One region of the Streptomyces sp. NPDC004435 genome, then DNA from elsewhere that is predicted to be linked to it. Evidence: riboswitches for the same ligand, from Rfam matches in the RefSeq annotation. Region 1 holds a riboswitch; each other region holds the start of a gene.

What was found. A riboswitch is a leader RNA that binds a small molecule or an ion and turns the genes downstream of it on or off. The one in region 1 is predicted to bind cobalamin.
Region 2: it holds a riboswitch for cobalamin, as region 1 does, so the genes downstream of both, ACFYT9_RS18805 (prenyltransferase/squalene oxidase repeat-containing protein) here and ACFYT9_RS20345 (acyl-CoA thioesterase) in region 1, are expected to answer to the same signal.
Region 3: it holds a riboswitch for cobalamin, as region 1 does, so the genes downstream of both, metE (5-methyltetrahydropteroyltriglutamate--homocysteine S-methyltransferase) here and ACFYT9_RS20345 (acyl-CoA thioesterase) in region 1, are expected to answer to the same signal.
Region 4: it holds a riboswitch for cobalamin, as region 1 does, so the genes downstream of both, ACFYT9_RS00275 (ABC transporter substrate-binding protein) here and ACFYT9_RS20345 (acyl-CoA thioesterase) in region 1, are expected to answer to the same signal.

What each region holds. Positions count from the first base shown of each region.
Region 1 is NZ_JBIAMB010000010.1:234,499-241,604, reverse strand. It holds gene ACFYT9_RS20350 (ABC transporter permease) at 1-1,376, shown strand, start outside; cobalamin riboswitch at 1,473-1,631, shown strand; gene ACFYT9_RS20345 (acyl-CoA thioesterase) at 1,702-2,145, shown strand; gene ACFYT9_RS20340 (DedA family protein) at 2,180-2,665, opposite strand; gene ACFYT9_RS20335 (helix-turn-helix domain-containing protein) at 2,958-3,560, opposite strand; gene ACFYT9_RS20330 (Cmx/CmrA family chloramphenicol efflux MFS transporter) at 3,684-4,910, opposite strand; gene ACFYT9_RS20325 (hypothetical protein) at 5,366-5,677, opposite strand; gene rpsN (30S ribosomal protein S14) at 5,936-6,241, opposite strand; gene rpmB (50S ribosomal protein L28) at 6,241-6,477, opposite strand; gene rpmG (50S ribosomal protein L33) at 6,544-6,708, shown strand; gene ACFYT9_RS20305 (type B 50S ribosomal protein L31) at 6,764-7,012, shown strand; gene ACFYT9_RS20300 (CobW family GTP-binding protein) at 7,009-7,106, shown strand, end outside.
Region 2 is NZ_JBIAMB010000009.1:243,605-250,710, forward strand. It holds gene ACFYT9_RS18805 (prenyltransferase/squalene oxidase repeat-containing protein) at 1-2,712, opposite strand, end outside; cobalamin riboswitch at 2,818-2,950, opposite strand; cobalamin riboswitch at 3,073-3,149, shown strand; gene ACFYT9_RS18810 (hypothetical protein) at 3,333-4,697, shown strand; gene ACFYT9_RS18815 (PP2C family protein-serine/threonine phosphatase) at 4,937-6,040, shown strand; gene ACFYT9_RS18820 (SigE family RNA polymerase sigma factor) at 6,193-6,717, shown strand; gene ACFYT9_RS18825 (hypothetical protein) at 6,710-7,106, shown strand, end outside.
Region 3 is NZ_JBIAMB010000009.1:272,229-279,334, forward strand. It holds gene ACFYT9_RS18915 (malate synthase A) at 1-194, opposite strand, end outside; gene ACFYT9_RS18920 (hypothetical protein) at 310-636, opposite strand; gene metE (5-methyltetrahydropteroyltriglutamate--homocysteine S-methyltransferase) at 736-3,060, opposite strand; cobalamin riboswitch at 3,231-3,454, opposite strand; gene ACFYT9_RS18930 (short-chain fatty acyl-CoA regulator family protein) at 3,537-4,970, opposite strand; gene ACFYT9_RS18935 (MmgE/PrpD family protein) at 5,153-6,673, shown strand; gene prpB (methylisocitrate lyase) at 6,673-7,106, shown strand, end outside.
Region 4 is NZ_JBIAMB010000001.1:55,045-62,150, reverse strand. It holds gene ACFYT9_RS00300 (PLP-dependent cysteine synthase family protein) at 6-956, opposite strand; gene ACFYT9_RS00295 (MoaD/ThiS family protein) at 962-1,240, opposite strand; gene ACFYT9_RS00290 (putative leader peptide) at 1,333-1,449, opposite strand; gene ACFYT9_RS00285 (ABC transporter ATP-binding protein) at 1,494-2,291, opposite strand; gene ACFYT9_RS00280 (FecCD family ABC transporter permease) at 2,288-3,349, opposite strand; gene ACFYT9_RS00275 (ABC transporter substrate-binding protein) at 3,346-4,320, opposite strand; cobalamin riboswitch at 4,359-4,499, opposite strand; gene ACFYT9_RS00270 (Mov34/MPN/PAD-1 family protein) at 4,477-4,902, opposite strand; gene ACFYT9_RS00265 (amino acid permease) at 4,979-6,406, opposite strand; gene ACFYT9_RS00260 (DUF2017 domain-containing protein) at 6,725-7,106, opposite strand, start outside.

The DNA of each region.
Region 1 (7,106 bases):
CCGAGGCGGAGGAGGTGTACGGCACCTCCTCCCTGGCCGTGACGCCCTCCGTCGACCTGGCGGTGATCGCCGGGGTGCTCGGTCTGGTGGCGGCGACCGCGTGGGCGAGCGCCTGGCGGGCGGGCCGGCTGCGCACGGTCGACGCGCTCGCCGTCGGGCGGGCCGTACCGGCGGGGCGCGGCGGCCGGGCGGCCCGCGCGGCCGGGCGCCTGCCGCTGCCGCAGCCGGTCGCCCTGGGCCTGATGCGGCCCTTCGCCCGGCCGGTCCGCGCGCTGGCCATGGGCACGGCGATCCTGTTCGGCGCGGCCGCCGTCACGTTCACCGTGGGGATGGGCGCCTCGCTCGGCGAGGTGATGAAGGCCAGGACCCACGACGTGGCGGACGTCACCGTGCCCGAGCCGCGGCCCGCCCTCGGGCCGCCCGGCACGGCGGCGCCGGAGCGGACCCCGAAGGCCGATCCCGCCGCCGTCACCGCGGCGATCGCCGGGACCGCGGGCACCGGGAGGCAGTACAGCGCCACGACGGTACGGGCGACGGTGGCCGGCCTCACCGGGCTGGTCGAGGTGGTCGCCTTCACCGGCGACGCCTCCTGGGGCGGCTACACGATGGTCTCGGGCCGCTGGTTCGGGAAGCCGGGCGAGGCCGTGGTCCCGACCCCCTTCCTGACCGCGACCGGCACCCGCGTCGGCGACACGGTCACCCTGAGCGGCATGGCCGAACCGGTCACGGTACGGATCGTGGGCGAGGTCCTCGACCCGCGCAACGACGGCATGCAGGTGTTCACCGACTTCGCGACCGTCGCCCCCGCGCACCCCGACCGGACCTCGACGAGCCACCATGTCGCGGTCGCCCCGGGCACCGGCGTACCGGCCTACGTCGAGGCGCTGAACGCCCGCCTGGCCCCCCTGGGACTCACCGCACGGGCCGGCGCGCTCCGCTCGGGCGGCGACATGGTCGTCACGCTCAACGCGCTGGCCGCGCTCCTGACCCTGGTCCTCGTCACCGTCGCCGCGCTCGGCGTCCTCAACGGCGTGCTGCTCGACACCCGCGAGCGCGTCCGGGAGATCGGGGTGCACAAGGCGCTCGGCATGACCCCCCGTCAGACCGTGGCGATGGTCCTCACCTCGGTCGCCGTGACCGGGACGGTCGCGGGCGTCCTGGGCGTGCCGCTCGGGGTCGCCCTGCACGGCCGGATCATGCCCGCGATGGCCGACGGCGTGGGGCTCCGCCTCCCGGCCTCCGTCGTCGACGTGTACGGCGCGGCCGAACTCCTCCCCCTGGCCCTCGGCGGGCCGCTCATCGCCGTCTTGGGGGCCCTCCTCCCCGCCGGGTGGGCGGCCAGGACCCGCACGGCCACGGCTCTGCGCACGGAATAGCAGGTCAAGCCGGGGGGAGGGTCCGCGGGGGCGGCGGCGGCGCGTACGCTGGCAGGTGCAGCTGGTTCGCCCCCGTCAGCCGTACGGGACGCGTCGTAAGAGGGAACCCGGTGGGAATCCGGGACTGCCCCGCAGCGGTGAGCGGGAACGACCGCCGTCCTACGCACTGGGTCCTGGAAGGGTCTGGGAAGCGACGGCCAGTAGGGGTTCCGCCGGGTGGAGATCCGGTGGGCGGGCCCGCGAGTCCGAAGACCTGCCCGCTGTCCGCGCGCCGGCGACCCGTGCGCGCGGTGCAGCCCGCCGCGACTCGCGAAGGAGAGTTGACGTGGCCGATCGTGCCGTCTCCGCATCCCCCCGTCCCGCCAAGACCCCGGACGACTCCCGGGTGGTGCTCGCCCACATCATGAGCGAGCACGACACCAACCTGTACGGCACCATCCACGGTGGCGTCATGATGAAGCTGATCGACGACGCCGCCGCGGCGGCCGCCGGGCGTCACGCCGACGGACCGGCGGTGACCGTGTCGGTCGACCGGATGACCTTCCTCGCCCCGGTCCGGGCCGGGGACCTGCTCAGTGTGGAGGCCGGTCTGGAACGGGCGGGCAGGACCTCGATGACCGTCGGCGTCCGCGTGACCGCCGAGCGCTGGAACAGCTCCGGCCCCGCCACCGAGGTCGCGACCGCCTTCCTCACCTTCGTCGCCATAGACACCGACGGCTCCCCCCGTCCGGTGCCCGCCCTCGACGTGGTGAACGCCGGCGTCTCCTGACCGGGGTCCCGCGGCGGACGACGCGTCCCGGCCCTCAGGACTGTCCGGGCGCGTCCGCCTCAGGGGCGGTCGCCACCGCCCTGCGCCTCCGGAGGACGACGAGTCCGCACGCGGCGAGCAGGAGGACGGCCACGCCCGCCACGCCCAGTGCCGTGTGCCGGGCGAACAGCGCGCCCAGTGCGGCGATCGCGCCGATCCCGAAGACGGCGTAGAGCAGGGCCCAGGCCGCTCCGCCGACGAACAGCGCGGGAAGGTAGCGCGGCAGCGGCATCCGCATGGTGCCGGCGAGGAAGTTGGCGGCGGTCTGGAAGCCCACGGTCAGGAAGGAGACGGCCACGACGGGCGCGCCCCACCGCTGGATGGCCCGTTCGGCGCGCTGGAACTTGGCGGAGGACATCCGCTCGGCGAACCTGCCGCGCCTGGCGCCGGCGCCGGCGAGCCAGCCGACGGCGAAGGTCCCCCCGGCCCGGAGCAGAACGATCACGTACAGGGCTCCGGCCACGCGCAGGATCTCACCCACGGCGCCTCGCTCCGGTCACCCGCGGCGAGGGTCCCGCCACACCGGTCCCGCGACGGGCACCAGCCCGGTCTCCGCCTCTCACCTGCGCTCCGCCTCTGCCCGTTCCGTCGCCTGGATCCCACCGTACCGGCACCCGAACCCGCCCCCACCACCGAGCCGGACGTCCAGCAAGGTCACCCTAACCGAACGCCCGTCCACCGGACCGGGCGCACCCCGGACGCCCCACGAGCTACCCACTCCGCCCGTTCCCCACCCCTCGGCGCTCCCCCGCACCCGGACGCCCGCCTCCGGTTCACGTGCCGGAGGCGGGCGTCCGGTGCGAGGGTCGGGCACGGACGTGCATCCGCTCGCCCTGCCGCCCGAAGATGCTCAGCACCTCGACCGGCCCCTGCCCCGTGCTGCCGAACCAGTGCGGCAGGCGGGTGTCGAACTCGGCCACCTCCCCCTGGTCGAGCACCAGATCGTGGTCGGCCAGCACGAGGCGGAGGCGGCCCGAGAGCACGTACAGCCACTCGTACCCCTCGTGCGTGCACGGGTCGGGCGTGTCCCGCGTGGCGGGCAGGATCATCTTGTAGCTCTGCAGCGGTCCCGGCTGACGTGTCAGAGGCAGCACGGTGTTGCCGCCGACCGCATGGGGTTTCAGCCTGACCCGCGGATCGCCCACCTCCGGCGCGCCCACCAGCTCGTCCAGCGGGACCTGGAACGCCTGGGCGATGGGCAGCAGCAGGTCAAGGCTGGGGCGCCGCTGCCCCGCTTCCAGGCGCGACAGGGTGCTCTTGGAGATGCCGGTCGTCCTGGCGAGCGCGGCGAGGGTGACGCCGCGGGTGGTGCGGACCCTCCTGAGCCGGGGGCCGACGGCGGACAGGACCTGGGAGAGGGACGACGACTGCTGCATGTCCGTATGAGAGCCTCCGGTCCCCCAAGTCGCAACCAGGGGTGCTGCTTTCGGACCACGCGCCGCGCTCCCGGCACGGGGGCGGGCCGGGAGCGCGGCGCGGACCTGCGACGGGGGGAGCTGTCAGCCCTCGCCCGGGTGCGGGGCGCGCGCCCCGGTGCGGGTCATCGTCCGGTCGATCAGGACGACGGGGACGGTGAGGGCGGCCAGGGCGGCCCCCAGCCAGGGGAGGGCGGTCAGTCCGGCACCGGCGCCGAGGGCCACGCCCGCCAGGACGGGCACGATGCTGATGCCGAGCTGGAACATGGAGACGGCGGTGGCGCCGGCGAGGGTCGGCGCGTCCGCCGCCACCGCGAACACCCGTCCGTAGACGGCCGGGTTGAGCACGAAGCCGGCGACGCCCAGCAGCAGGACCAGGACGACGACCGGGATCGTGTGGTCGGCGAGGAGCGCGAGCAGCACCGAGGTGACCAGGATGCCGACGGCGCCGAGGAGGAGCGCCTGGTGCGGACGGCGGTCGGCGATCCGGCCTCCGATCGACAGGCCGACGAAGGCACCGATGCCGAAGAGGACCAGGACCGGGGGCACCCACACCGCGTCGACGCCGGTGACGTCGGTGAGGAAGGCGGCGAGGTAGTTGTACGAGATCATGTACGCGGCGGTGCTCAGCAGCGTCGCGGCGTAGACGACCCACAGCTGCGGCCTGCGCATGGTGCGCAGCTCCCGGCCGACGCTCGGCTCCCGGGCCGGCCTGGTCGCGGGGACGGCGGCGGCGGTCGCGACCGCGCCGAGGACGGTGAGGACGACCACCGCCCAGAACCCGCCCCGCCAGCCGGTGAAGTGGCTCAGCAGGGCGCCGGCGGGACCTCCGCCGACCATGGCGACGCTGAGTCCGCTGACGACGACCCCGGAGGCGCGCGCGGTGCGGTCGGGGGTGACCAGGCTGATCGCGGTGACCGCGGCGACCGCCCAGAACCCGGCGTAGGCGAGACCGCACAGGAAGCGGGTGACGGTCAGCAGCGCGAAGCTGTCGGTGACCAGGCCGACGGCCACGCAGATCGCGAACACGCCCTGCGAGACGACCAGGGTGGTGCGGCGCGGCCAGCGCAGGGTGAGGACCGCGAGGGGCGGCCCTCCGATGACGACGCCGATCGCGAAGGCCGAGATCAGCACCCCGGCGGAGGAGAGCGTGATGTCCAGGTCCTCGGCGACGTCGGGCAGCACTCCGGCGAGCAGGAACTCGGCGCTGCCCATGGCGAAGAGGCTGAACGCGAGCAGGTGGACCGCGAACGGCAGCCGGTCGCCGGACTTCCGGGGTGCCGCCTCGGGGGTGTCGGTCCGGACGCTCATCGGCTTCCGCCGGACGGTCGGGCGGTCGTGGGACGCATGGGTGAACTCCTCTTCCTGCGGCGGGGATCGGGCGGATCAGGGTGGGCGCGCACCGGTTCGCCGGGCGTGCGCGGCGGGGCGCCGGAGGAGGTCCGGGCCCGCCGCGCGCGGCGGGCCGGGGCGCCGGTGATCCGCTCGACCGCGGTGGTGACTACGCGTCCCCATGCTGGAAGCGGGTGCCGTGGACGGACAACGTTCGTTGCCGGAACCGGGACAGGGGGTGCCGCCCCGTCGGGCCGCGGCGCGGGTGCGCCTGCCGACCAGGGGGCACGGGAACGCACGGCTCCCGCCACCTGAGGCCCGGATCCGGACGGCGAGGAAATCGAGAGAAGTCGCGCCGATCTCAGGGCAAAAAACAATGCACCCCGCGCGGGGTGCATTGCCTCAGGGAGGATTATCGGGGCCGGCGAGAGAATTCAGTGGTCGTCCCAGTGGCCGTCGTGCGCCGCGTGCCGGTGGCCGTCGTGCACGTAGTCCAGGTGCCCGTCATGAGGCACGGCCACGTGCCCGCAGCCCTCTCCGTGCGCATGGGCGTGATCGGCGTGCGCGTGGTGCTCCGCGGCCTCGCACTCGTCGACGTGCCCGTCGTGGTCGCGGTGCAGGTGGCCGTCGTGCACGTAGTCGACGTGATCACCATGGGGAAGCGCCACGTGCCCGCACCCCTCGCCGTGCCGGTGGTCGTGTCCGGGGTGCGGTCGGTGCTCCAGAGCAGTCGCCACGTCTCTCATCTCCACGATCTCCGTCGCCGCACCCCGTGTGCGGCGCACGACCTCTTTTCTACGCCGCTGTCCGCACTGTCGCCACGCGAGACACACTCCCCGCGGAAATATCCCGCACTCTGAATTCGGTAACGATTTTCACTTTGAATTCAGGGAATCGGAAAATCCAATTTCCGAATTCCGCCGGCGATGTCCGGGCCCCGGCGGGGAAGGGCGTGGGCCCACACCCCCCTGGAAGGTGTGGGCCCACGCCTTCCGGAGCCGCGCCTACCAGGAGGACTTGGTGACTCCGGGCAGGAAGCCGGCGTGAGCCTGCTCGCGCGTCCGGACCCGCGAGAGTCCGAACTTCCGCAGGTGGCCGCGGGGGCGGCCGTCGACGCTGTCGCGGTTGCGCACCCGGGTGGCACTCGCGTCGCGGGGCTGCCCGCGCAGCTCCGCCACGGCCTCGGCGCGCTGCTCGTCCGTCGAGGACGGCCTGCGGATGATCTCCTTCAGCTCGGCCCGCCGGGCGGCGTACCGCGCGACGACCGCCTTGCGCTTCTCGTTCTGCGCGATCTTGCTCTTCTTCGCCATCAGACCTTCACTCCCCGGGCGCGGATGCGGGCCACGGCGGCCTCGATGCCGATCACGTCGACGGTCTTGATCGCCTTCGCGCTCAGGGTCAGGCGGACGTGACGGCCCTCGCTGGGCAGCCAGTAGCGCTTGCGCTGGATGTTGGGGTCGAAACGGCGCGAGGTACGCCGGTGCGAGTGGGAGATCTTGTTGCCGAAGCCCGGCTCGGCGCCGGTCAGCTGGCAGTGGGCGGACAAGGTGCTACCTGCTCTCTACACGATGGGGCTTGTTGGAAATGATTTCCATTCCCGTATAGTACCCGTATGGCTCGCAACGAGGTACGCCCGATCATCAAGCTCCGCTCCACCGTCGGCACCGGCTACACCTACGTCACCCGCAAGAACCGGCGGAATGACCCGGACCGGATGGTGCTGCGCAAGTACGACCCGGTGGCCCGCCGTCACGTCGACTTCCGCGAAGAGCGCTGACCCCACCCCCCACCCCGACCCCACCCCTCACCTCGACCCCAGCAAGGACACCGCCATGAAGCCCGGCATCCACCCCGCCTACGGCCCCGTCGTCTTCCGCGACAAGGCCGCGAATCACGCCTTCCTCACCCGCTCCACCATGACCAGCGACAAGACCGTCGACTGGGAGGACGGCAACACCTACCCGGTGGTCGACGTCGAGATCTCGAACGTCAGCCACCCCTTCTACACGGGCACCGCCCGCGTGCTGGACACCGCCGGCCGCGTCGAGCGCTTCGAGCGCCGCTACGGAGGCCGCAAGTGACCCTTCCCGTCGTCATCGTCGGCGGACTCCACTCCGACGCCCGCGCCGAGGTCGTGGAGCGGCTGCTCCGCTCCGTCCCCGGCAGCGTCGCCCT
Region 2 (7,106 bases), on a different contig from region 1:
GGACGCCTGGGCCTCGCCGCCGCCCGTGCCGGACGTCTGGGATCCGCCGCTCTCCGTGCCGCCGTCCTCGCCCGGGGTGATGATCACGGGCGTCGACGAGGGGGAGGCGGGCGGCCCGGACGGGCTCGGGACCGGCTCGGCGGTCGTGCCGCTCAGGTCACGGGTCAGCGTGCCGAAGGAGATGCCGGTGGCCCCGCCGACCGCCTGGGCGGAGGCCCGGACGTCGGATCCTGCCTGACCGCCCTTGCTGACGTTGAAGCCGCCGTCCTTGTTCTGCTGCGAGGCCAGGAACTTCCGCGCCTTCGCGATCTCGGCCGCGTACTTCTCGGTGTCCAGCGACAGCCCCTGGACGGCGAGCGCCGCCGAGTTGACGGAGTTCCCGGAGGCTCCGGGGAAGCCACCGTCGGGGAGCTGCTGCCCGGCCAGCCACACCAGGGCCCGGTCCACGGCCGCCTGCGCCTCGGCGTCGGGCAGCAGGTCCATGGCCATCGCGGCCATCGCCGTCGAGTCGACCTCGATGTCGCTCGGCTCGCCGATGAGACTGGGCCAGGCGCCGGTCGACGGGTCGCGGAGGCTCTTGAGGTACGCCACCGGCGAGGCCGCGGCGGCCGTCTCACCCGCCCTGACCTGGGCGATGACGCCCAGGGACTGGGAGAAGACCGAGGTGGCGTAGGTGTAGTTGCCCTGGCCGGCGCACTTGCGGGGCTCGGCCGGGGTCGCGGCCGGGCAGACGCCCCGGGCGAGCGCGGCGATCAGGTCCTTCCCGCCGAAGGCGCGGGGGTCGCGGCCCACGGACTCGGCGAGGACCGCCGCCTTGCCGATGAACCCGCCGCCGGCGTACTTGGTGCCGACCTTGGTCCAGTCGTGGACGCCGCGGCCCGAGGCGTCCTCGCCGCCCTTGTCGAGGAAGTCGACGATGTTGCGCAGGGTGGCGTTGTCGTGGCCGGTGGCGGCGAGCGCGTACGCGCCGTCGATGGTCAGGCCGTAGTCGGCGAAGCGGGGGCTGCCCTCGTAGTACCGGCCCTGGATCAGCCGCCGGTGGTCGGCGAGGTAGGCCGAGCCCTTCTTGAGGTCCGGTCCCTCACCGGCCGGGGGACTGGTGGGCCCGGTCGTGGGAGGGGCCGTGGTCGGGGGTGTCGTGGGCGGAGTGGTCGGAGGGGTGGTCGGCGGCGCCGGCTCCTTCGTGGTCAGCGTCACCAGGTCGCTCTTCGCGCCCGCGATGAGGGCCGCGGTGGTGGCGTAGAGCAGCGGGTCCGGGGTGCCCTCCTCGAAGGCGAAGCCCCCGCCGGGGAGCTGCTGTCGGGAGAGCCAGGAGACGGCCGCGTCCGCGTGGGCCCGGTCGCCCAGCGCCCGCAGCGCCTGGGCCGCCCAGCCCGTGGCGTACGCGCTGCCCGGGACGCTGTACGAGACGGCGGGCCAGGCACCGGTCTTGAACTGGGCCTTCTTCAGAGAGGAGCGGGCCTTGGTGACGACCGCCTTGTGGCCGCCGGCCCGCTGGAGGGCGAGCGCGACCAGCGCGGTGCTCCCGGCCTCGCTCTCGCAGACCTGCCCGTCCAGGATCAGGAAGCTCGGGAATCCGCCGTCGTCGCACTGGAGTTGAGTCAGCCGCGTCACCGCCTCGGCCGGCGGGGTCACGTCACCGTTCAGCAGGGCGATGACGGCGAGGGCCTGGCCCTCGGTCTGTCCGGTCGTCCGGAAGTCGCCCTTGGTGGTGCAGCCGGGGACGGGCTGGGGAGCGTCCGAGCCGCTGAGGCAGACGTTCGCCAGGAGGTCGCCGAGGAGGTCGTGGCCGCCGAAGTCACGCGGGTCCTTGCCGGTGGCCTCGGCGACGAGCGCGAGGCGGGCGGCGGCGGTGGCGTCGGGCGCCTCGTCCTTCCCGGCGGGGTAGGCGTAGGCGTCGGTGTGCTCGGGCCTGCCGAGGAAGGCGGCGATCCTCCGGGCCGCGGGGCTCTCGCCGTCGGCGGCGGCCAGGGCCCAGGCGGCCTCGGTGGTGGCGAGGTAGTTCGGCACCGTGTCGCCCTCGTTGACCACCCGCTGGCCGTTCGTCAGCCGGTCGGTGAGCCAGCGGGCCGCCGCCGGCAGGTCGACCGAGCCCGGTGGCACGCTCGGGGCGGGCGGGTCGCCCGGGTCCGGCGGGTCGCCTCCGTCCGCGCGGACGTCGTCAGGGGTGAAGGTGGGCCGGCCCTTGGTGCCGCCGATGTCGGTGCCGCCGAAGACCCACGCGTCCACGTCGCCCGGCTTGAGGGTGCGGGACATGGCCCCCAGCGGGCTGTACGTCCACTTCCGCTGCCCGGGCGAGGCGATCCAGTACGACCAGTACGCGGTGGCCTGCGGGGTGAGGACGCAGTCCTCCTGGGCCGGAGTGGGGTACTGCTTGCCCCGGTTGAACGAGCCGTTGCCGATGCGGCAGATGAACGCGGGTCCGTCGTGCTCCGTACCCGCGGTGCTGAACCCGCCGGACTGCAGCAGCTCGTAGCCGGTCGTGGGGGTGGCGTCGCAGCCGCGCACCACGGGGCCGCCCCAGTGACCGAAGTCGACGGCGACGATGGCGCCGGTGGTGCGGGTGCACTTCTTCATCGGGTCGGCGCTCGCCGGCGTGGCGGCCGTGAAGTGGGCCAGGCCCGTACCGAGCGTCAGAAAGGAAACGGTCAGGACGGACACCAGGCGTCGTCTCGCCCTCGGCCACCGTCTCGCCTGCTGTTCGGTCCCCACCGCGGCCCCTCGTCTCTGCCGGGCGGCTGCGTACGTGGCGATGGCCTCGCGACGGCGACGCCGTGGCGGGGCGGTGACGACCACGCCGTAGTCCGCGACGGCGTTCCTCGTGCTCATTTCCAGCCCAGGCATTCCGGCTCACCCGGTCCTGGCCGGGTCCACGGTTGCGGGTCAGCGCCGGAATTCGACCGGCTTCCCCTGGTGCTGATTGCTTATCAGGCGGAGTGCAACACGGATCAGTTGGCATCGTCAAGGTGGTCCGCGTCTCACCGGCCGCCCGCTCGGCCGGCCCACCGGGCACCCCCTCGGTGACGCTGGCGGTACCTCGGCCGTTCGGGTAGCGTCCTGGGCTGCCACATGGGGGAATCCGGTGCGAAGCCGGAGCTGACGCGCAGCGGTGTGGGACGGCGGGGGGCCGTTTCCGAGCCCGAATGCCCATACGGCGACGCACGACACGAAGCCGTACCACGCGTTCCGGACGGCGGTCCCCGGCCATGCCCCGGCCGTGCTCCGGCACGGTGACGCGCGCCTGCACCGGAGCGGCCGGCGTCCGCCGACTTCAGGAGGACGCCTTGTCCCTTCCCCGAACCTCACGCCGTCTCGCGCTCGCGGTGCCGGCGATGCTCGGCGCCTTCGCGCTCAGCACGCTCCCCGCCTTCGCGACCTCCACCCCCGCGCAGATCGCCACCTCCAAGACCAACGGTGTGGCCTACCTCAAGTCGCTCCAGGCGGCGGACGGTTCGTACGCCGGCTCGGGTCTCTCCAACGAGTGGGCGTTCAGCGCCTTCGCCGCCGCGGGCACCGCCGTCGTCGACGTGGCACCCGGCGGCGACACCACCAAGAACGCCAGAACCGTCTACCGCAACCTGCTGTCGACCGCCGCGTGGCCGTCCGCCACCCCGGTGGTCACCGACTACGAGCGGGGGACGCTGAACGCCTACGCCGCCGGCATCGACCCGGCGCGCGTCTCGGCCTCGCGCAACCTCATCGCGAACATCTACGGGTACTGGCAGACCGCCGAACCGGGCTACTTCGGCCCCTCCGCCAACTTCAACGGCACCGTCTTCGCCGCCCTCGCCCTCGGCGGCGCCAAGACCCAGGCCGGCTCCGCCCGCGTCCCGCAGGCCCTGACGGCCGCGATGGTCGCCCGCCTCCGCGCCAACCAGCACAACGACGGCGGCTGGACCTACCAGAAGGTGGAGGGCAACCCCACCGCCATCAACACCGCGAGCGACATCGACATGACCGGCGCCGCCATGGCCGCGCTGTGCGTCTCCGGCGTCCCGAACACGGACGCGGACGTCGTCCAGGGCAAGAACTTCCTCAAGGGCAAGCTCGTCAGCTCCTCGGGCGCGTTCAACTCCCTCTACGGCGTCAACACCAGCTCCAACGGCTGGGGCGTCTCGGGCCTCAACGCCTGCGGATTCAACCCGCAGTCGGCGGAGTTCACCACCCTCGCCACCAAGACCCCGATCGACTTCCTCCTCGCCAACCAGTACAACCCGGCGGGTGGCTTCAAGTACAAGCCCGCCGACACCACTCCTTCCGCGTACTCCTCGATCGACGCGCTGCGCGCGGTCGCCGGAGGCGGCTTCACCGCGGCCCCGCCGGTCCCGGTCACCCCGGGCGCCCCCCAGTGGGTCGCCCAGTCGACATTCACCCCGGGGACCGCCACCAAGCTCGCGCTCACCGTCGACGACGGCGCCGGCAACCTCAAGGTGTGCGCGGTCTCCTTCACGCCCACGGCGACGACCACGACCCTCGGGGACGTCCTCGCCGCCGCGACGGGCGCCGCCACCCCGTCCGGCTGCGTCACGAGCGTCACCCCCGCGTCGGGTACGGGCGCGATCACCGCGCTCAACGGCAAGGCGAACAGCGGATCGAACACCTGGAAGGTCAGCACCGACGGCTCCGCCTTCACCGGAGCCCTGCGCGAGACGACCGTCAACGTCGGCGACACCATCGCGCTGCGCTGGGGCGCCTGACCCCGGCCCGGGCACGACAGGCGGGCGCCCGTTCGCCCGCCTCCGTCACGAACTGTGATGCAGTCGGACTTGTGAGTGACCGCCCTCCGGGCTTCGGTGCCCGGAGGGCGGTCACTCACGGTGGAAGCCCCTGGGTCCGGGGGAACAGCCCCGGGGCCACCGGGGCCGCGGGCGCGTCCCCGCGGCCCCGTCGCGCGACGCGGAGTGCGTGGTGCTCACCGGCGTAGGAGCCTGGTGGTGTGGTGAAGCCGGGGAAGGCGGTGAACGGCGCGTACCGGCGGAGCTGGCTGCGCGGGGCGCCGCCGCCCCGCTGGGTCCGGGTCCTGCCCGTGCTGCTGCTCGTCGGGGTGGGGGTGGCCTCCCTCACCGACTCCGTCCCGGTGGACATCGGCTTCCTGCTGGGCGCGGTCTCCCCACTGGCCGTCCTGGCCTACGGACCGCTGGCCACGGCCCTCCTCGGCGCCGCGACGATCGCGCTGCTGACCGTTCCCGCCTTCCATCTGGACCGGCCGGGGAACACCGACCTCGTCACCCTCGGCTTCGTCGCCACCCTGAGCGTCTTCGTGTCCTTCGTCCGGGGGCGCAGGGACGAGCAGCTCGACCTGGAACGGGCCGTCGCCGAGACGGCCCAGCGGGCCATCGTCCCCGACGTACGGCGGCGCGTCGGTCCCGTGCGCTGCGCGAGCCTCTACCGGGCCGCCGAGGCGGGCACGCTGGTGGGAGGCGACTTCTTCGACGTCAGGGCCGGCCCCTACGGGGTGCGGGCGGTCCTCGGCGACGTACAGGGCCACGGCCTGTCGGCCGTCGCCACGGTCGCGTCCGTCCTGGGGGCGTTCCGCGAGGCCGTCCTGGACGACGCGGACGCGGAGGCGGTCGCGGCGCGGCTGGACCGCAGGCTCGTGGTCGACTCCGCGCGCACGGAGCATGCCGAACTCTTCGCCACGGCCGTCCTCCTGGACTTCGCCCCGCACGGGCGGGAGGTCCGCGTCCTGGCCTGCGGCCATCCGCCGCCGGTCCTGCTGCGCGGCGGCGCCGTGCGCACCCTCGACCTCGACCCGGGGCCGCCCCTGGGCCTGGGCCTCGCCGACGTGGCGCCCGGAACCGCCGCCACCGTGTCGCTCCGGCCCGGTGACCGGCTCCTCCTCGCGTCGGACGGCGTTCTGGAAGCGCGGGACGCCTCCGGCGCCTTCTATCCCTTCGCCGCACGCCTGGCCCGGATGACCGGCCTCGGACCGGACGAGTTGCCCGCCGCGATCTGGTCGGACCTGAGCCGCTTCGCAGCGGGGATCCAGGACGACGTCACCCTCCTGATCCTCACCCTGGACGCCTCCGGGCCCGACTGACGGCCCGGCGCCGTCCCGTACGGCCGCCCCGACGCGTGTCCTGCCGGTCCGGTCATGTGATCACGATCACTCTGATCGTGGGGTCCCCGTGTCAACCGGGGACCCGGCGGCAGGCGTATGCGGGGTGTAGTCGGAGATGCGGGAGTCGTTCGTTGACGGTCGAGGAGTTCGAAGAGTTCTACGCCCAGGCGGTGGCGCGGCTCACGGGGCAGTTGTACGTGATGCTGGGCGATCTGCACGAGGCGCAGGACGTCGTGCAGGAGGCCTTCGTCAAGGGCTGGAACCGCCGGCGGCAGCTGGACCGGGACGGGCAGCCGGAGGCGTGGATCCGTACGGTCGCCTGGCGCCTCGCGGTCAGCCGATGGCGCTTTCGCCGGCGTACGGCCGAGGCGTGGCGGCGGGACGCCGTGGCACCCGTGGTGGTGGACGGCCCCGAGCCCGACCACCTCGTCCTCGTCGAGGCCATGCGGGGACTGCCGCAGCAGCAGCGCCGCACCCTCGCCCTGCACTACCTGTGCGACCTGAGCGTCGACCAGGTCGCCGCCGAGACGGGCCTCTCGACCGGCACCGTCAAGACCCACCTCTCCCGCGGACGGGCCGCGCTCGCCCACCGCATCGAGGACCCGCGCAGCCCCCGTACCGCCCACCCGTCCAGCGAGGAGGCACCCGATGCATGACTCCCACGGTCCGTCGCAGGACCCCGCCCGCGAGCCGTCCGGCGCCTCCTCCAGCGACCCGCTGAAGTCGCTCTTCGAGCAGGCGGCCGCGGCGGGCCGGGCACGGGCCACGTACGCGCCGGCCGGCGAGATCAGCGCCCGGGGCCGCCGCGTCCACCGGCGCCGGCTCGCTGTGCTCGCCGCGGGAGCCTGCCTGGTCGTGGGCGGGGGAGGAGCCGCCCTGGGCACCCTGCTCGCGGGGCCGCCCCAGCCGGTCGTCCCCGCGACGAGTCCGTCCGTGAGCGGACCGGCCCCCGCCGGCACGACCACCGCACCGCCCCCGACCCTCCCGCCCACGACCCAGCCCCCGTCCGTCGGCGCCACCACCACCCCGCCCGCCGGCATCCCCA
Region 3 (7,106 bases), on a different contig from region 1:
AAGTCCAGCGGCGATCCCGAGGCCAGGCGGTCCGCGCGATCGCGGCGCGCCGTCAGCAGCTCCCGGCGGCGGCGGGCGAACGCATGGTCGAGCCGGGCGAGGAACTCCAGAGCCTCGGGCGTGAGGATCTCGTCGTGGCGGTCGCCCGGAGGGCCGGTGACCGTGACGCGGGGCGTCGGTGTGTGGGTGGGCATGCTGTGTGTCTCCGAAGGGGGCTGCGTGCACGGACCTCGGGCCGTCGGCCCCGTCGCCGTACCGGAGGTGCTTGCCGCTCCAGGGCCTGTCTGACCATTCCCGTCGGGTCCGGCCCTAGCGGGACGGGGGCGTACGGGGCCCGCCGACGATCCCCGAGGCGTGGCGGAGGAAGGCCGGCGCCGAGGCGAGGAGGGCGGGCAGGGGCTGTCCGGTGGCGCCGGACCGGCCGCCGGATCCGCCGGCGGCCTCGGACTCGAGCGCGGCGATCAGGGCGGAGAGGAAGTCGATCGTGTCCCTGAGGGTGTCGCCGACCACGCGCAGCCGGGCGGCGAGGCCGCCCGCCTGGCGGCGTGCGGCGACGAGGGCGGCGTACTCCTTCGTGGTCAGAACCACCATGGGCCGCCCGTCGAGCATGATCTGACGGGGATTGCTCTTCGCCATCCGCGACCTTCCGTCACCGGGTCGTCCGCACGCCGCTCAGGGGCTGTCGTCTCCTCGGCCCGGGCCGGACAGCGTGCTGTCCGGCCCGGGCCAGGGGCGTCAGCCGTTGTCGGCCGTCAGCTCCGAGCGGACCGTGCGGGCCGCGGCGACCAGGTTCTCCAGAGAGGCCCGGGTCTCGGTCCAGCCGCGGGTCTTCAGACCGCAGTCGGGGTTGACCCACAGCCGCTCGGCGGGGATGGCCTCCAGGCCGGTACGGAGCAGCTTGGCGGCCTCCTCCGCGCTGGGGACGCGCGGGGAGTGGATGTCCCAGACGCCCGGGCCGGCCTCGCGAGGGTAGCCGTGCTCCGCCAGCTCTCCGGCGACCTGCATGTGCGAGCGGGTGGCCTCCAGGCTGATGACGTCGGCGTCGAGGTCGTCGATGGCCTGGACGATGTCACCGAACTCGGCGTAGCACATGTGGGTGTGGATCTGGGTGTCCGGCCGGACCCCGCTGGTGGAGAGGCGGAACGACTCGGTGGCCCAGTCGAGGTACGCGGCGTGGTCCTCGGCCCGCAGGGGCAGGGTCTCGCGCAGCGCGGGCTCGTCGACCTGGATGACCGAAGTGCCCGCGGCCTCCAGGTCGTTCACCTCGTCGCGCAGGGCGAGGGCGACCTGGCGGGCGGTCTCGCCGAGCGGCTGGTCGTCACGGACGAAGGACCAGGCGAGCATGGTGACCGGACCGGTCAGCATGCCCTTGACCGGCTTGGCCGTCTGCGCCTGGGCGTAGGTCGTCCAGCGCACGGTCATCGGGGTGGGGCGGGAGATGTCGCCGGCGAGGACCGGCGGGCGGACGTAGCGGGTGCCGTACGACTGGACCCAGCCGTGCTGGGTGGCGAGGTAGCCGTCCAGCTGCTCGGCGAAGTACTGCACCATGTCGTTGCGCTCGGGCTCGCCGTGCACGAGGACGTCGATGCCGGTCTTCTCCTGGAAGGCGATGACCTCGCGGATCTCGTTCTCGATCCGCTCGTCGTAACCGGCCGTGTCGATCCGGCCGGCGCGCAGGTCGGCGCGGGCGACGCGCAGCTCGTCGGTCTGCGGGAAGGAACCGATCGTGGTGGTCGGGAGCACCGGCAGGCCCAGGTGGGCGCGCTGGGCCACCGTGCGCCGGGCGTACGGCTGCGAGCGGCGGCCGTCGGCCTCGGTGATGGCCGCGGTGCGGGCACGGACGGCCGGGTCGTGGGTGAGGGCGGAGCCGGCGCGGGAGGCGAGGTCGGCGCGGTTGGCGGCCAGTGCGTCGGCGATGGCCTCGGTGCCCTCGGAGAGGCCGCGGGCGAGGGTGGCGATCTCGGCGGCCTTCTGGCGGGCGAAGGCGAGCCAGCGCCGGACCTCGGGATCGATGTCGGTCTCGGCGGAGGCGTCGAGGGGGACGTGGAGCAGCGAGGAGGACGCCGCCACGTCGACCCGGTCGGCCAGGCCGAGCAGGGTGCCGAGGGTGGCCAGCGACTTCTGGTAGTCGTTGATCCAGATGTTGCGGCCGTTGACGACACCGGCGACGAGCCGCTTGCCGGGCAGGCCGCCGACGGCGGCGAGGGCGTCGAGGTTGGCGGCGGCGGAGTCGGTGAAGTCGAGCGCGAGGCCGTCGACCGGGGCGGCGGCGAGGACCTGGAGGGCGTCGCCGAGGCGGTCGAAGTAGGAGGCGACCAGGAGCTTGGGCCGGTCGGCGGCGCCGCCGAGCTCGCGGTAGGCGCGGGCGGCGGCGTCGAGCTCGGCCGGGGTGCGGTCCTGGACGAGCGCGGGCTCGTCGATCTGGACCCACTCGGCGCCGGCGGCGCGCAGGTCGGCGAGGACCTCGGCGTAGACGGGGAGCAGCCGGTCGAGCAGGGTGATCGGCTCGAAGTCGGCGTCGACACCGGGGGCGGGCTTGGCGAGCAGCAGGTAGGTGACCGGGCCGACGAGGACCGGGCGGGCGGTGCGGCCCTCGGCGAGGGCCTCCTTCAGCTCGGCGACCTGCTTGGCGGAGTCGGCGGTGAAGACCGTGTCAGGGCCCAGCTCGGGGACGAGGTAGTGGTAGTTGGTGTCGAACCACTTGGTCATCTCCAGCGGCGCCACGTCCTGGGTGCCGCGCGCCATGGCGAAGTAGCCGTCCAGGGCGTCGGCGGCGACCGCCTCGCGGTGGCGCTCGGGGATGGCGCCGACCATCACGGAGGTGTCGAGGACGTGGTCGTAGTAGGAGAAGTCGCCGGTGGGCACTTCGGTGATGCCGGCGTCGGCCAGCTGCTGCCGGTTCGAACGGCGCAGGTCGGCGGCGGTGGCGCGGAGGGCGTCGGCGGAGACGCGGCCCTTCCAGTAGCCCTCGATCGCCTTCTTCAGTTCACGGTTCTGACCCTGGCGGGGGTAGCCGTAGACGGTGGCCTGTGCTGCCGCGGCTGCGGACTTCGTGGTCACGGAGACTCTCCTTCGCGAGTTGTGCCCAGATCGACGTCCCGGTGACGGGACGCGGACGCGAAGGTGACGAGGGAGCGCACGGACCTCGCCGTGAAAAAACATCACGACGGCCGTTCGCTGTCTACGCCGACCCGCCCACGAGGTCACCGGTGGATGCGTGCGCGGAATACGTCCGTGCACGGACAGCGGGCAGGTCTTCGGACTCGCGGGCACGCCGGCCTCTTCCGAGGCAGGCACCTAGTGGCCGTCGCTTCCCAGGACCTCACAATCCCAGTGCGTATGACGGCGGTCGTTCCCGCTCACCGCTGCGGGGCAGTCCCGGATTTCCACCGGGTTCCCTCTTACGACGCATCCCGTCTGGCGGACGGGGCGAACCAGCTGCTCGGCCAGAGTAGAGGGCGCAATCGCCGAGCGGCGAGGGTTATCCGCCATTTGGACGGTGGAATGAGACATTCCTCTGTCGTGGAGGGTCCGTCTCACTCCTCGACGACCACCGGATACGGCACATGGGTGCGCCGGTCGGGGTCGACGGAGAGGCTGCCGCCGGCCGGGGGTCTGGCCCGCTGGGCGCAGTCCTGCCGTTCGCAGATCCGGCAGCCGAGGCCGATCGGGGTGGCCGCGCGGGGGTCGTCCAGGGCGATGCCCTCGGCGTACACGAGACGGCTCGCGTGGCGGAGTTCGCAGCCGAGGGCGACGGCGAACTCGGCACGCGGCGCGTGGTGGCCGAAGCCGCCCCGGGTCACGGTGCGGGCGATCCAGAAGTACCGCTTGCCGTCCGGCATCTCGGCGACCTGGGTGAGGATCCGGCCGGGGGCGGAGAAGGCCTCGTAGACGGTCCACAGGGGGCAGGTGCCGCCGAGGCGGGAGAAGTGGAAGTCGGTGGCGGACTGCCGTTTCGAGATGTTCCCCGCGCGGTCGGCGCGGAGGAAGGAGAACGGGACGCCTCGGCGGCCGGTGCGCTGCAGGGTGCTCAGGCGGTGGCACACGGTCTCGAAGCTCACGCCGAAGAGCGCCTGGAGGAGTTCGATGTCGTAGCGGACCTTCTCGGCCGCCGCGTGGAAGGCGGTGTAGGGCATGAGGACCGCGCCGGCGAAGTAGTTGGCGAGGCCGATCCGGGCCAGACTCTCGGCCTGCGGGGTGGCCGGCTCCGCCGTCGCCACCAGGGCGTCGAGCAGCGGCCCGTGCTCCAGGAACGCCAGCTGCGTGGCCAGTTGGAAGGCCCGTTGCCCCTCGCTGAGCCACGGGGACAGCAGGAGCAGCCCGTTGTCGGGGTCGAAGCGGCGGACGTCGGCCGAGCGTTCCGCCCCGGCCGGGAGCACCTTGACCCCGTGCCGTGCGGTCAGGTGGGCGGCGAGCGTGTCCGCGGCGCGCCCGACCCGGCCCAGATCCAGCGCCTCCGCGGTGCGTTCGGCCTCCGTCTCCAGGGCCGCGACATGGTTGTGGTGGGCGTAGAAGAAGTCGCGCACCTCGTCGTGGGGTTCGGCGGGCAGCAGGCCGGCGGTCTCGCCGGGGGAGGCCAGGGCGGCGACGCGCTCCGAGGCGCCCCGGTACCGCTGGTGCAGCGCGACGAGGGCCCTGGCGACCTCCGGGTGATCGCGGGCCACGTCCGCGATCTCCGCCGACGGGACGGGGACGGGACCGCATGCCTCGTCCCCGAGGGCCGCCCGCAGGTCGGTCGCGAGCCGCTCCTCGCCCGCCTCGGAGAAGAATTCCGCATCGACGCCAAACACCTCCGCGATGCGCAGGAGCACCGGGGCGGTGAGCGGGCGCTGGTTGTGCTCGATCTGGTTGAGGTAACTGGTGGACAGGCCCAGGGCGCGGGCCAGTTCGACCTGGTTCATCCCCCGCTCACGGCGCAGCCTGCGCAGTTTCGCGTGGGCGTAGATCTTCCGCCCGGGCGACCGTCCCATGTCGATCACGACTCCTCTGCTCACCCTTGGGTGCGAATTTACCATCCGCAGATTTCGCAAAATTCGCAGTTTCGCACCTCGCGCAGGGACGGATTACGCAAGGTGGCACCGTCGCCTCCGGCCCGCCCCGGGGGAAGACTCGGCGGCGTACGACGCATCCGCCGCACGCCGCGAGGAGTCCCGTGATCGACCACCAGGTACGCGTCCACCCCAGCGCCGACCGACTGTCCCGAGAGGAGCAGCTCGCCTGGAAGCTGGCCGTCGTCGCCACCGGCACCCAGGAGGCACCCGACCTCGACCCCGAGGCATCGGAGATGGTGATCAACCGGATCATCGACAACGCCTCGGTCGCCGTCGCCTCCCTGCGCCGCCGTCCGGTGGCCGTCGCCCGCGCCCAGGCCCTGGGCCACCCGAGCGCCGGCGGCGCGTCCGTCTTCGGGGCCGAGCCCGGCACCCGGGTGTCGCCCGAGTGGGCGGCCTGGGCGAACGGCACCGCGGTGCGCGAGCTGGACTTCCACGACACGTACCTGGCCGCCGACTACTCCCACCCGGGCGACAACATCCCGCCCCTGCTCGCCGTGGCCCAGCGGACCGGCCGCACCGGCGCCGACCTCCTGCGCGGCATCACCGCCGCCTACGAGATCCACGTCGCCCTCGTCAAGGGCATCTGCCTGCACGCCCACCGCATCGACCACGTCGCCCACCTCAGCGCCGCGACCGCGGGCGGCCTCGGCGCGATGCTCCGCCTCGAAACCGAGACGGTCTACCAGGCGATCCAGCAGGCCGTGCACACCACCACCGCGACCCGGCAGTCCCGCAAGGGCGAGATCTCCAGCTGGAAGGCGTTCGCACCCGCCTTCGCGGGCAAGGTCGCGATCGAGGCCGTCGACCGGGCGATGCGCGGAGAGGGCTCCCCTTCCCCGATCTACGAGGGCGAGGACGGCTTCCTCGCCTGGATGCTGGACGGCCCCGGCGCCTCCTACACGGTGTCGCTGCCCGAGCCCGGCGAGGCCCGCCGCGCGATCCTGGACACGTACACCAAGGAGCACTCCGCCGAGTACCAGGCCCAGGCGATCATCGACCTCGCCCGCGGACTCCGCGAGAAGACGGGCCCGCTGGAGAAGGTCCGCTCCGTCGTCCTGCACACCAGCCACCACACCCACCACGTGATCGGCTCCGGCTCCGGCGACCCGCAGAAGTACGACCCGACCGCCAGCCGCGAGACCCTCGACCACTCCATCCCGTACATCCTCGCCGTCGCCCTGGAGGACGGCGGCTGGCACCACGAGCGCTCCTACGCCCCCGAGCGCGCCCAGCGGCCCGCCACCGTCGAGCTGTGGCAGAAGATCAGCACCGTCGAGGACCCCGCGTGGACCGCCCGCTACCACGACCCCGACCCGCAGCGCCGGGCCTTCGGCGGCCGGGCCGTCGTCACCCTCGACGACGGCACCGTCGTCGAGGACGAACTCGCCGTCGCCGACGCCCACCCCGCCGGAGCGCGCCCCTTCGCCCGGGCCGGCTACGAGGGCAAGTTCCGCACCCTGACCGAGGGCATCGTGACCCCCGAGGCCCAGGACGCCTTCCTGCGGGCCGCCGACCGCCTCGCGGAGCTCGGCGCGGACGAACTGGCGGACCTCTTCCCGGCCGTCGACACCGGGGCCGTCGCCGCCCACGACGCCACCCTCCCGAAGGGCCTGTTCTGATGCTGCACACCCACACCACCCCCGCGGCCCGGCGACGCCGTCTGCGCGAACAGCTCGCCACCGGAAGGCTGCTGAGGATCCCCGGTGCGATCAACCCGTACTCGGCCCGGCTCATCCAGGAGAACGGATTCGAGGCCGCCTACCTCTCCGGCGCCGTCCTCGCCGCCGACCTCGGCCTGCCCGACATCGGCCTGACCACCTCCACCGAGATCGCCGCCCGCGCCCAGCAGGTCACCCGCGTCACCGACCTCCCGGTCCTCATCGACGCCGACACCGGATTCGGCGAGCCGATGAACGCCGCCCGCACCCTCCAGCTCCTGGAGGACGCGGGACTCGCCGGACTCCACCTGGAGGACCAGGTCAACCCCAAGCGCTGCGGCCACCTCGACGGCAAGACCGTCGTCCCGCGCGACGAGATGACCCGCCGCCTCCG
Region 4 (7,106 bases), on a different contig from region 1:
CGGGGCTAGGCCCAGAGCTGGCCCTGGACCGCCTCGATCGCCTCTTCGGTGGTGGCCGCCGTGTAGAGGCCGGTCGAGAGGTACTTCCAGCCGCCGTCGGCCACGACGAAGGCGATGTCGGCGGTCTCGCCGGCCTTGAGGGCCTTGTTGCCGACGCCGATGGCCGCGTGGAGGGCCGCTCCGGTGGAGACGCCCGCGAAGATGCCCTCCTGCTGGAGGAGTTCGCGGGTGCGGGTGACGGCGTCGGCGGAGCCGACGGAGAAGCGGGTGGTGAGGACGGAGGCGTCGTACAGCTCCGGTACGAAGCCCTCGTCGAGGTTGCGGAGCCCGTAGACGAGGTCGTCGTAGCGCGGCTCGGCGGCGACGATCTTGACGCCGGGCTTGTGCTCCCTGAGGTACCGGCCGACGCCCATCAGGGTGCCGGTGGTGCCGAGGCCGGCCACGAAGTGGGTGATCGACGGCAGGTCGGCGAGGATCTCCGGGCCCGTGGTGGCGTAGTGGGCGCCCGCGTTGTGCGGGTTGCCGTACTGGTAGAGCATCACCCAGGTCGGGTTCTCGGCGGCGAGCTCCTTGGCGACGCGCACCGCCGTGTTGGAGCCGCCGGCCGCGGGGGACGAGATGATCTCCGCGCCCCACATGGCGAGCAGCTGCCGCCGCTCCTCGCTGGTGTTCTCGGGCATGACGCAGACGATGCGGTAGCCCTTGAGCTTGGCGGCCATGGCGAGCGAGATGCCGGTGTTGCCGCTGGTCGGCTCCAGGATGGTGCAGCCGGGGGTGAGGCGGCCGTCCTTCTCCGCCTGCTCGATCATGTGGAGCGCGGGGCGGTCCTTGACCGAGCCGGTCGGGTTGCGGTCCTCCAGCTTCGCCCAGATGCGGACGTCGTCCGAGGGCGAGAGCCGGGGGAGGCGGACGAGCGGCGTGTTGCCGACCGCCGCCAGCGAGGAGTCGTAGCGCATGTGGATCAGACCATGCCGCCGGCGACGGCCGGCAGGATCGTGACGCTGTCGCCGTCGGCCAGCTTGGTGTCGATGCCGTCGAGGAAGCGGACGTCCTCGTCGTTCAGGTAGACGTTGACGAAGCGGCGGAGCTTGCCGCCGTCCACGATGCGGGCCTCGATGCCCGCGTGGCGGGTCTCCAGGTCGGCGAAGAGCTCGGCGAGGGTCGCGCCGCTGCCCGCGACGGCCTTCTCGCCGTCGGTGTAGGTGCGGAGGATGGTCGGGATGCGGACCTCGATGGCCATGGCGTGGGCTCCTGTCGGAAGTGACGTGGTGGGCGCGCTGCTGGGGCCCCCGCGCGGAGGGGGGTCGTGCGTGAGTGCGCTCGGCCGGTCGCTCAGAGCGCAGCGCGGGACGGACAGATCGCGCTGGCGAGGCGGCACAGGTCGACGTGCAGGCGCGCCACAAGCAGCAGGGTGCCTGGCGTCTCTTCGCTCACGTCGTGGGAAACCATGCGGTCATCGTATCGATTCCCGGTCCGGGTTTCGGAATGTGATCTCAGATGCTGGATGTTTTCTGACCGAGGGCCGGACCGACCGCCTGGCTCGGCGTGTAGAGGACGGTCGGGGCGCCGGTCCTGGGGTGCGGGACGACGTCGGCTTCCACCCCGTAGACGGCCGCGAGGAGTTCGGGGGTGAGGACCTCTTCCGGGGTGCCGCCGGTGACGACCCGGCCGGCTTCGAGGACGTAGATCCGGTCGCAGTGGGCGGCGGCGAGGTTGAGGTCGTGGAGCGCCAGGAGGTTGGTGGTGCCCAGGGTGCGGACCAGGGCGAGGACGTCCATCTGGTGGCGGATGTCGAGGTGGTTCGTCGGTTCGTCGAGGACGAGGAGCTCGGGTTCCTGGACGAGGGCGCGGGCGACCAGGGCACGCTGGCGTTCGCCGCCGGAGAGGGTCGGGTAGGCGCGGTCGGCGAGCGCGGTGAGGCCGACGCGGGCGAGGGCGGCGTCGGTGCGGGCCGCGTCGACGGCGGTGTCGCCCTCCCAGAACCGCTTGTGCGGGGAGCGGCCGAGGGTGACGAGTTCGCGGACGGTGACCTCGAATTCGAGGGTGGAGTCCTGCGGGACGGTGGCCACCCGTCGGGCGCGGGCCTTGGGGCCGAGGGCGCGCAGGTCGGCGCCGTCGAGCAGGGCGCGGCCCGCGGTGGGGGCGAGGGTGCCGTAGACGCAGCGCAGGAGGGTGGTCTTGCCGCTGCCGTTGGGGCCGATGAGGCCGACGGTCTCGCCGGGGCGGGCGGTGAGGTGGGCGTCGCGGAGCCGGTGCTCGTACGAGAGGCCCTCGATGCGCAGTCCGGTCACAAGGCGGCTCCTTCGGGGCGGCGGCGCATCAGCCAGAGGAAGAGCGGGCCGCCGGTGAGGGCGGTGAGGACGCCGACGGGGATGTCCTGGGGGGCGGCGACGGTGCGGGCGCCGAGGTCGGCGACGACGAGGGCGACGGCTCCGCCGAGGGCGGCGACGGGCAGCAGCCGGCGGTGTGGTGCTCCGACGAGGAGGCGGGCGGCGTGCGGGACCATCAGGCCGATGAAGCCGACGGCGCCACTGGCGGCGACCATCACGGCGGTGACGAGGGAGGCGAGGAGGAAGACGGCGGCGCGGAAGCGTCCGGTGTCGAGGCCGAGGACGGTGGCGCCCTCGTCGCCGGTGAGCAGGAGGTCGAGCGGTCGGGCGAGGGCGAGCAGGACGCCGGTGCCGAGGACCAGGACGGCGGCGGGCAGCACGAGGGTGTCCCAGCGGGCGGAGCCGAGGCCGCCGAAGGACCAGTAGAGGGCTTCCTGGAAGTGCTCGGGGCGGGCGGCGGCGACCAGGATGAGGGTGGTGAGGGCGGTGAGGATGTACGAGACGGCGACGCCGGCGAGGACGAGCCGGGGTCCGGTCATGGTGGAGCCGCGGCGGGCCAGCGCGTAGACGAGGACGAGGGCGACGAGGGAGCCGGCGAAGGCGCCGGCGGGCAGGGCGAGGGTGGTGGTGAGCCCGCCGCCGATGCCGAGGACCAGGACGAGGACGGCGCCGGTGGAGGCCCCGGAGGAGATCCCGAGCAGGAAGGGGTCGGCGAGCCGGTTGCGGACGAGGGCCTGGAGGACGGTCCCGACGACCGCGAGCCCGGCGCCGACGACGATCCCGAGGATCACCCGGGGCAGCCGGACGTCGAGCACGATGGTGCGGTACGGGGAGGGGTCCGCGCGCCCGGTGAGGGCTTCGAGCACCTGGCCGGGCGGGATCCGTACGGAGCCGAGCGCGAGGGAGCCGAGCACGGCGGCGGCGAGGGCGGCGAGCAGCCCGGCGACGACGAGGGCGTACCGGCCCCGGCCGGGCGTCGCCGCCGCCGGAGGGGCCGGGGCGGCGGCGACGGCGGTCATCGGCCGGTGGCCGGGTGGAGCTGGGCGGCGAGCTTGTCGACGGCGGCGGGGACGCGGACGCCGAGGACGGTGTCGGAGAGCGGGAGGACGGCGAAGCGGCGGTTCTTGACGGCGGGGACGTCCTTGAGGGCGGGGTCGTCGAGGAGGCGCTTCTTCTTCTGCTCGACGGTGGTGGAGCCGTAGTCGTAGATGACGATGACCTCGGGCTTGCGGGCGACGACCTGTTCCCAGGCGGCGTCGCCGAAGGCCTTGGGGAGGTCGGCGAAGACGTTGCGGCCGCCGGCCCGGCTGATGAGCTCGTTGCCGATGCCCTTGCCGCCGGCGGTGAAGGCGGTCTTGTCGCCGCTGTCGTAGACGAAGACGGAGACGGGGTCGAGGCCGCCGAGGCGCTTCTCGGTGGCGGCGACGGTGGCGCGGGCCTCCTTGTTCCACTTCTCGGCCCGGTCGGGGACGCCGAAGGTGCGGCCGACCTCGGTGACCTCGCGGTAGAGGTCGTCGACGGAGGGGGTGCCGGCGGGGCAGGACTCGCTGTTGAGGCGGGTGGTGATGCCGGCCTCGGCCAGGTCGTCGCGGCCGCGGCCGTCCTTGGCGTCGAAGGCGGAGGCGTAACCGCCGTAGACGAAGTCGGGGTTCGCGGCGAGCAGCGCCTCCTTGGAGGGGTACTCCTTGGAGAGGACGGGGACCGAGTCGTACGCCTTCTGGTAGGCGGGCAGGATCGCGTCGTCGAGGTAGGCGGTGCCGGCGAGGGACTTCTCCAGGCCGAGGGCCAGGAGGATCTCGGTGACGTGCTGGTTCATGGTGACCGCGCGCTTCGGCGGGGCCTGGAAGGTGGTGGTCTCGCCGCAGTTGGTGACGGTGTACGGGAAGCCGGGGGCGGGCTTCGCGGCGTCCTGGGTGCTCGCGGGGCCGGCGCAGGCGGCGAGCAGGGGCAGCAGGGCGGTGGCGGCGAGCAGCCGGGGGCGCCGGGTCATGGCGAGGGCCTCCTCCGGGGATTTCCACGTCCCCGATCGGTGGTGAGAAGGCGGCAGGTCAGTTCCTGGCTTCCACGCGGGGTGGTCACAGTGGCGGGACCGCGCCGGATTCGCACCGGCTTCCTGGTTCCTGCCGCCCTGAAGGTCGGGGTCAGACTACTCGTACGCCTCGACGACCTTGACGTCCTCCTCGGTCACGACGCCGTCGACGATCGTGTAGGAGCGGAACTGGAAGGGTCCGGCGGCGTCGGTGTCGGCGGTGGAGACGAGCACGTAGTGGGCGCCGGGCTCGTTGGCGTAGGTGATGTCGGTGCGGGAGGGGTACGCCTCGGTCGCCGTGTGCGAGTGGTAGATGATCACGGGTTCCTCGTCCCGGTCGTCCATCTCGCGGTAGAGCTTGAGGAGGTCGGCGGAGTCGAACTCGTAGAAGGTGGGCGAGCGGGCGGCGTTGAGCATCGGGATGAACCGCTCGGGGCGGCCCGAGCCGACCGGCCCGGCGACGACGCCGCAGGCCTCGTCGGGGTGGTCCGCGCGGGCGTGTTCCACGATCCGGTCGTACAGGTCCCGGGTGATGGTCAGCATGCCGACAGGATAAGCAGACGGGCCGCTCCGTACCGAGGGTTGGTACGGAGCGGCCCGGATGCCGAGACGGTGCTGGTCAGGAGCGCTTGACGAAGGCGGCGCCCTCGGGGTTGCGGGCCTTGAGCACCAGGTAGGAGACGGTGAGGATCAGGCCCCAGACGGGGGCGCAGTAGAGCGAGACGCGGGCGCCCTCGTCGATGCCCATCATCACGATGACCATGCCGATGAAGAGGAGCGCGAACCAGCTCGTCCAGGGGGCGCCGGGGGCCTTGAAGGTGGACTCGGGCAGTTCGCCCCGGTCGCACTTGCGGCGGTAGCGGATCTGGCTGACGAGGATCATGATCCAGGCCCACATGCCGGAGATGGTGGCGAAGGAGACGACGTACTCGAAGGCCTTGCCCGGGGCGACGTAGTTGATCCAGACGCCGACGAGCATGAGCGCGGCGGAGAAGGTCAGGCCGAGGAGCGGGGTGCCGCCCTTGGTGAGGCGGGTGAAGACCTTCGGGCCCTGGCCGTTGAGCGCGAGGTCGCGCAGCATGCGGCCGGTGGAGTACATGCCGGAGTTGCAGGAGGAGAGCGCGGCCGTCAGGACGACGAAGTTGACGATGGCGGCGCCGACGCCGAGGCCCATCTTCTCGAAGGCGGCGACGAACGGGGAGACGCCCGGCTGGAACTCGGTCCACGGGACGACCGAGAGGATCATGATCAGGGCGCCGACGTAGAAGACGGCGATGCGCCACGGCACGGTGTTGATGGCCTTGGGCAGGACGGTCTTCGGGTCCTTGGACTCGCCCGCGGTGACGCCGACGAGTTCGACGGCGAGGAAGGCGAACATCACGATCTGGAGGGTCATCAGCGTGGAGCCGACGCCGTTGGGGAAGAAGCCGCCCTGGTTCCAGAGGTGGGCCACGGTGGCGGTGTCACCGGCGTCGGAGAAGCCGACGGTGAGGATGCCGGCGCAGATCAGGATCATGCCGATGATGGCGGTGACCTTGACCATGGAGAACCAGAACTCCAGCTCGCCGAAGAGCTTCACGGAGATCAGGTTGGCGCCGTAGAGGATCACGGTGAAGACGAGGGCGGAGATCCATTGCGGGATGTCCCACCAGTACGTCATGTAGGTGGCCGCGGCGGTGACCTCGGTGATGCCGGTGACGACCCAGAAGAGCCAGTACGTCCAGCCGGTGACGAAGCCCGCGAAGGGGCCGACGAACTCGCGGGCGTACTCCGCGAAGGAGCCCGACACCGGGCGGTACATGAGCAGTTCGCCCAGGGCCCGCATGATGAAGAAGATGACCAGACCGGCGATCGCGTACGCCAGGATGAGGCTGGGTCCGGCCTTGTGGATGGCCTTGCCGGCGCCGAGGAAGAGCCCGGTGCCGATCGCGCCGCCGATGGCGATCATCTGGATCTGGCGGGCGCCGAGGCCACGCTGGTAGCCCTCGCCGCCGTCCACGGCCCCGTCGGTGCCGTCGTTCTGCTTGTCGACCTGCACTGAGGTCATGGTGGTGCGCCTTTCTCCATGCTGATCCGCGCGACATCGAGTGCGTCTGCTGCGGATCAGGTCCTGATCCCCCCGGATATGGATGGAGTGCCACCGGCGGTCAGCCGGCTGGGGCGCCCTCGGGAACAGGGGTGGCGTGCCCGAGCGGTCGTGAAGATTTATCACGGTCCGGGGCACGTTCGACGGAGTTGGGTGTGGTGCGCGCCACAAATAAATACGGACAAGAGGGATACAAGACGGCAAGGTGTTCGCTCGGATAACGAGTTCGTTATCTGGATTTGAGCGTCCGCTGAGCGAACACCCGAGGACGGGCACCCGTCAGGACATCAGCGTCTCGACCAACGACTCCTGGAGCGCGCCGAGCCAGAGGTACGCCATCACCATCGGCTTGCGCGGATCGCTGTCCGGCAGCCGGTAGAGCCGCTCGCTCTCCTCGTCCTCGGTGATGTCGAGCCGGGTGGCGATGGTCAGCCGCAGGTCGTTGAGGGTGCCGAGCCAGGCCCGGGACTCGTCCGGGGTCAGCTTCAGGAGGGCGGACTCCTCCGGTCCCCCGCTGCTCAGTCCGTCCAGGGCGCGGACCACCGCGAGGGCGTCCTCGCGCTTGCGGGCCCGCAGGTCGTTCTCGGTGAAGCGGCGGAAGTCGGCCGCGGCGGCCCGCAGCTCCTCGGTGTCGTCCCCGTAGGCGTCGGGGAAGAGCCGG